One region of the Peribacillus aracenensis genome, then DNA from elsewhere that is predicted to be linked to it. Evidence: predicted binding sites of a transcription regulator. Region 1 holds the regulator's gene; the other holds the start of a gene.
What was found. The regulator NrdR, encoded in region 1, represses ribonucleotide reductase genes. The targets are predictions, from matches to a motif close to AACACNATATATNGTGTT.
Positions count from the first base shown of each region.

Region 2: a site for NrdR is predicted at 1,702-1,719, ahead of N0M92_RS04725 (vitamin B12-dependent ribonucleotide reductase). Genes of this name have one in related genera too.

Region 1 is NZ_JANZMJ010000006.1:155,327-158,757, forward strand. It holds gene dnaI (primosomal protein DnaI) at 1-134, opposite strand, end outside; gene N0M92_RS08940 (replication initiation and membrane attachment family protein) at 121-1,533, opposite strand; gene nrdR (transcriptional regulator NrdR) at 1,598-2,059, opposite strand; gene speD (adenosylmethionine decarboxylase) at 2,328-2,708, opposite strand; gene N0M92_RS08955 (glyceraldehyde-3-phosphate dehydrogenase) at 3,066-3,431, opposite strand, start outside.
Region 2 is NZ_JANZMJ010000003.1:106,156-109,586, reverse strand. It holds gene N0M92_RS04735 (rhodanese-like domain-containing protein) at 55-438, opposite strand; gene N0M92_RS04730 (lipoate--protein ligase family protein) at 642-1,478, shown strand; gene N0M92_RS04725 (vitamin B12-dependent ribonucleotide reductase) at 1,870-3,431, shown strand, end outside.

The DNA.
Region 1 (3,431 bases):
ACCGTCGAACTGTTGGCATTCAAAAATAACCGCACTTGTTCGTCTTCAAAAATCTCCTGCTTCAGCTTTTCATAACGCTGTTGAAATTGGTTTGTATTGGCCAATTTATTAAGGGATCTATTAATCTTTTCCATCGTTCATTTCACCTCCTGCTTTCCACTGCTTCCATTTCTCCTGAAGCTCGCGTTTCTGGGCATTCAATTCAGGCTGATCTCCATTCTGCTCCTGCTGTGCTTCTTCTTTCTTCTCAAGCCACTCCGGAACCACTTCTTCCCGTATCGCCTTTTTCCGGCCGCCCTTCGCAGCATTCCTGCTTCCTTGAGCCCAGTCCTGATATTTCCTATGTTCATTTTTAGCCAGTTCCATCGCCTCGACGACCGTAGAGACCTTCAGCCTTGCCCAATGGCCTGCCAGCTTTTCCACATAGCCCTTCGTGAACTTCATATCCGTTTTGAGCATGACGTATTCAATCAAGACATTGACGACACCCGGATTCAGCTTTTGATTGATCATCACTCCCTCAACCACTTTCAGATCACCGCTTGATGGCTCTGCACCGCCAGACAATTGCATCAGCCGCTCCCTCGGGGAAATCGTCTCCAAATGACGGATTAACTCTTGTTCCTGTGTTTTCGGTTCTTCTTTTTGTGTCCGTTCACGAATCGGCTGCACCCGATTGACTAGGGAAGGCATATCTGCCTGCCGTTCGATCTGATACCAGTCCCTTGCCGCCTTTCTGAGCACTTCCTCATCGATCTCATCATCCAATGAAACGGCATCCATTACTAGTTTTTGCATTTCCAGCGGATCAATGCCATATAAAAAAGCAAGTTTGGCAATCGTACTTTTTATTTTCGGAGTAAAGGCCTTTTTCGGTACGATCGAGGATTTCATCCCGGCAAATAAAAGGTCAAAATCAAATAAGTCGTCAAACCCCGATGGCTCGACGCCTTCCGTCCGATCGATGAATTGCTGCTCAGGCATCGGTTTCCATTCGTTTTTCGCTTCATCGGTTACATATAAAGAGTCCAAATGATCTGATGAGAATACTTCCGCAAAAGATTTAGTCACACCTTCATATTGATCGGTTAAGATACGATCATCACAAAAGAATCTCTTTAACCGGTTGAATTGCGCTTTGCCGATTTTTTTGTATAAGTAAATATTCAGCATTCCATCCGTGAAAAACTGCTGGGGCGAAAGCGGCGGGTTTAACTCATAGATGAATTCCTTCGTTTCATTTTTCGATTTCTTATATACATTCAACAGACCAATTCCTTCAAGTAAAAGGCGTGCTTCATAAATATCACCTAACTTAAGGCCGATGGTATTCATTAATTGATAATGTGAGGAGATTTCCGACCATAGCCTGTTTTCCTCCAGCTCACTCCATAACGTCATATATAAGCTAATGCAGATAGGTCCAATAAGAGGTTGATATAGTCGGGTAAGTATTTTCCGATCATAATCATGAAGCAGCCCCGCAGATGAGACCAAATATGAATCCGCTGGGAGCAATTCTTGCCAATGCATTGACATCTCCATTCAAACCTTTCAAAAGATGTAGTGAAAAAAGAGCCAAAGTGAATCTTCAGCTCTACTTTCTTTCTTTATTTATTAAATCTTTCAATTCATCAATAAAGACATTGATATCTTTAAATTGTCGATAGACGGATGCGAACCTTACATAGGCAACCTCATCGACTTCCGCCAGCTTGTCCATTACCATTTCGCCGACATTGTCGCTTTTCACTTCCGATATGCCCTGGTTGCGCAGTTCTTTTTCTACATAACTGGTAATTTGCTCTAGTTCCTTCAAGGGAACCGGGCGTTTTTCGCAAGCCCTGATTAAGCCACGCAGGATTTTATCACGACTGAACTCTTCCCGTGTCCCGCCCTTTTTCACTACAATAAGCGGTGTTTCCTCCACCTTTTCAAATGTCGTGAATCGAAAACCACATGCCTCGCATTCACGGCGTCGTCGAATCGATTTACTTTCATCGACTGGCCTGGAATCGAGCACTCTTGTTCCGTTATATTGACATGATGGGCATTTCATCATTATCAGCTCCGTATTTTATGTAGGACTCCCCTATCTAAATGTTCCCCAAGGATTTACTTCTCTATCTTAATCTTATATTAAAAGGAACGGCCAGTACAAGTAAAAAGTGTAACTTCCAGCAGCAGGCACTTTTGTTCCGCCCTTGGAGCACCTTTGTCAAGGTCTTTGTGCTATAAGGCAATCCATTGCTATAATGTGAAGCAGGCTGCCGATTCATTGCATTAAAAAAGAGATGCACCCATGGCATCTCTGTGTATACGTGTTTTTATAGGGCACTTATATTGGCTTTTTTCATTTGTACAGGACCTAAACCACGTGGTAATTCTATGTTTTCACGTGTTTGCGCATTCAAAGCTTCTGCAATATAATCTGCCGCAATATTCGGATCCAAGTTACCGCATGTATAGACATCGATGCTCGCATAGCCGTGTTCTGGAAAACTGTGAATCGTTAAATGTGATTCAGAAATGATGACAACCCCGCTGACTCCTTGTGGAGCAAATTTGTGAAAGGCAACTTCTCGTACCTCTGCACCTGATTTCAAAGCAGCATCAACAAAAATCTTTTCAATTAAATCGATATTGTTCAGTTTTTCAAAGTCACAACCCCAAAGTTCAGAAATGACATGTCTACCCATTGTTTCCATAGTGTAAGCTGTTTCCATATTAAGCTTCCCCCTTACCATGATTTAAAAATAAGTTCTGATAACTACCACGGGGGAAAGTTAGTCCAAAGAGGTCCTAACCCTTTAAGTAGCCATCATGCAAACCGCTTTTGAAGAAGTTCACGATTCATAGTATATATTGTTTGAATTTTTTTTGCAACTCCAAATTAAAATTTTGGAAAGATAAACTTTATATGCAATAGGGCTATAGCGAAGGTTCCAATGTAAGGGAAATTCTGTTTCCGGATTTATTCAGCGCCTTAAAATAGCCGGGAATTGATGGGTCACTGCATTAAAAATAGCCCGCTAAAAAATTTTAGCAGGCTCGATTTCTTTTCTTTATTTTACTGATAGTTCGACTTCGGAAGTTTTTTTCAACTCGGATCCCACCAATTTCACAAGGTCCACTACCCGGTTGGAGTAACCCCACTCATTATCATACCATGCAAGGACTTTCACTTTCCTGTCCCCAATCATCATTGTCGTCAAACCATCGATGATTGCAGAGTGAGGATTCGTTTTGAAATCACTGGAAACTAAAGGTTCCATCGTGAATTCCATAATTCCCTTGAGTTCATTTTCTGAAGCATCGATGAAGGCTTGGTTCACTTCATCAATCGTGACATCACGGTTTAAATCCACAACAAGATCGACTAGAGATACGTTAGGTGTCGGTACGCGAATCGCCATTCCATGAAGCTTGCC
Region 2 (3,431 bases), on a different contig from region 1:
GTATGATGCACAAGAAGTCTTTTTAATTTAAAAGAGCCCATGCGGAGATGGGGCTTATTTCTTTGCTTTGATTTTCCCGGTCCACATCTTGAAACCGCCCTTTAGGTGAAAAAGTTCCCTGTAGCCCTTTTTGTATAGCATGGCTGCAGCTCTTCCGCTGATGATTTCGCTCTGAGCGTACAAATATACAGGCTTGTCCGGCCTAATTTCGACCAAGCGGGTTTTCATTTGAGTCATAGGGATGTTTCTTGCGCCTAAGATATGACCATTATCGAAATCATTCGGTTCCCGCACATCGATTAGCTGCACTTTTCTGTAGTTAGCGATAAATTCGTCCTGTGTTAATGTTTTAACGATTTTACGCTGGCGGTACCAATTAAAAAGTGAATACGCAATAACCACTCCCAAGATGATGAGCAGTGTATATAATATTTCCAAACATAAAAACTCCCTTCTACCTTAACGAATACAGACAATCCTTATTATATAATTGCTTTACCCAATAATCAAAAAGAATTTTCATCAAATTCTTCATCGACTTGATAGCACGTTCTTTTTTAGAGTGTTAAAGTCTGTTAAACTACTACATGTGAGTTTTTTGTGGGGGATTGAAAAACAGTCTATTGAAACGAGGGGTAAGGATGACTAAAGAAAAATGGGGTTTTATAGATTCGGGGTATTGTTCACCGGGTTTTAATATGGCTTTGGACGAAGCACTGTTAAACTGGCAAAGCGAAGGTGGAATTCCGCCAATCATACGCTTTTACGGCTGGGATCCAGCAACATTGTCGATTGGTTATTTTCAAAAGGCTGAAGCGGAAATTGATTTGGAAGAGGTCAAAAGGCAGGGCCTTGGTTTTGTTCGCAGGCCAACAGGAGGACGAGCGGTACTGCACGAGCATGAATTGACTTATAGCGTAATCGTTCCAGAATCCTATCCGGGAATGCCAACTACCGTTACTGAAGCATATCGTGTCATTTCTGAAGGAATATTAATGGGGTTCAGGAATCTGGGATTGGATGCTTATTTTGCCGTGCCTCGAACCGATCAGGAAAAAGAGGCTTTAAAATCGCCCAGGTCTTCCGTCTGTTTTGATGCTCCAAGCTGGTATGAACTGGTCGTCGAGGGCAGGAAGGTCGCTGGCAGCGCTCAAACCAGGCAAAAAGGCGTCATCCTTCAGCACGGGTCCATTTTGCTTGATCTTGATGATGATAAGCTTTTTAGCGTATTTAAATTCTCAAATGACAGGGTTAAAGAGAGAATGCAAAAAAACTTAAAAAATAAAGCTGTGGCCATAAATGACATTGCTGGAAGAAAGGTTACCATCCCTGAAGCGAAAGAAGCTTTTGAAAAAGGTTTTGCCGAAGGACTTTCGATTGATTTAGAGCCGTACGTCCTAACCGAAAAGCAATTACAGGAAGTGAAGGCCATTGCAGAAAGTAAATATGAAAGCGATGAATGGAATTTCATGAGATAGAAGAAGTGGGATAATAAGAGTGATAAAAGAAAAAAGTTTTTTCAGATTTTTTGACTAAATAAGGTATCCCTTGCAGGGATAAGCCCTAAAAGGGATGGGGAAAAAGCAAGGTCCAAATTAATTGAAATCTGATGAAAAATTATCGTAAATCGACATTTTCCTCCCTTTTGCTAACTATATTAATTGATTTATCGTTTGACAAAATTAAAAGTTATTCAAAACAAACACAATATATAGTAGTTGAAATATTTAATGCGACACTATATGTTGATTTTTGAGTTTCGCTATGATAAATTTAGGGTACTTGTTAAGCGAAACGGACATGTAAGGCTACATAAGGATTTTTGCGGCAGCAAGAACGGATCTTGAAACATATAAAGGAGAGGGAATTATGTCGGTTGTAATAAAAGAAGCTTTAAAGGTTGATCTAGAAAGGTTGAATAAGGATATTTCTTTATTTCCCCAGGTTCACCCTGTAACTGCTGATATGAAAATGGCGCATAAGGGAGTGTCCCGTCTAGTCATGCTTGACCGCTATTCTTTTAAGGATACTGAAAAAATCACACTCTCGGCAGGCGATTTCGTCGTGTTGACGATTAAGGAAGATCCGAAATTCCCGGCAAGGGGTCTCGGTTACATCGTTGAAATTGATTGGGAAACCAAAAAAGCCAAGGTATTGGTGGATGAAGAATTCCGTGGCGTATTGGATAATCCGGAAGAAGTGGAGACGGGAATTGTTAACCGTCCGTTGGATATAATCGAAAAGCCGCTTGAAATATATTATGAACAAATTGCGAAACGTAATGCAACGGGCTTGGCATCAGTGGAAACCACGGAAGAAAAAAGAACGGAATGGTTCAATAAATTCTATGAAGAATTAAAGAACCTTAATTTCGTCCCGGCAGGACGAGTATTATACGGTGCAGGTTCCAATACGGACGTTACTTATTTCAACTGCTATGTAATGCCATTCGTACCGGATTCACGTGAAGGGATCTCAGAACATAGGAAACAAGTGATGGAGATCATGAGCCGCGGCGGCGGAGTGGGTACGAACGGATCGACACTGCGTCCAAGAAACACTCTGGCAAAAGGGGTGAATGGAAAATCCTCGGGTTCAGTATCATGGCTTGACGATATTGCAAAACTGACGCATCTTGTTGAACAGGGCGGCAGCAGACGCGGCGCGCAAATGATCATGCTTGCTGATTGGCATCCTGATATTGCGGAGTTCATCATTTCCAAAATGCAAAATCCAAGGATTCTGCGTTACCTAGTGGAAAACACTAAAGATGAAGCCATCAAGAAATATGCGACGGATAAATTGAAATTCACGCCGCATACAGAACAGGAAACGGCTATGTATCAAGGGATCATCAATTATAAGGAGATTCCTGGCCAAGGTGGGTTCAGTGAGAAAATCATTAGGGATGCAGAAGAAAAGATCCGTACAGGTGGAACGTACAGTGTCCATAATTCGGATTTTCTGACTGGAGCCAATATCTCTATTTGCCTGACTAAGGAATTTATGGAAGCGGCGGAACAAGATGCGGAATACGAATTGCGTTTTCCTGATGTAGAGAGCTATAATGCCGAAGAAATGGCCATTTACAATGAAGAATGGCATAATGTCGGTGATGTTCGTGAATGGGAAAAAATGGGTCACAAAGTCCGTGTTTACCGTAAAATCCGAGCTAAAGAGCTTTGGAACTTAATAAACATTTGTGCGACATATTCTGCTGAACCAGGAATTTTCTTTATCGATAATGCTAATGAAATGACGAATGCCAAAGCATACGGTCAGCAGGTCGTTGCCACGAACCCTTGTGGCGAACAGCCATTGGCCCCATATTCAGTATGTAACCTTGCGGCAGTCAATTTGGCTGAAATGGCTGATAAAGATAGCAAAACGGTTAATTTCGAGAAACTTAAGCAAACCGTCGAAGTCGGTGT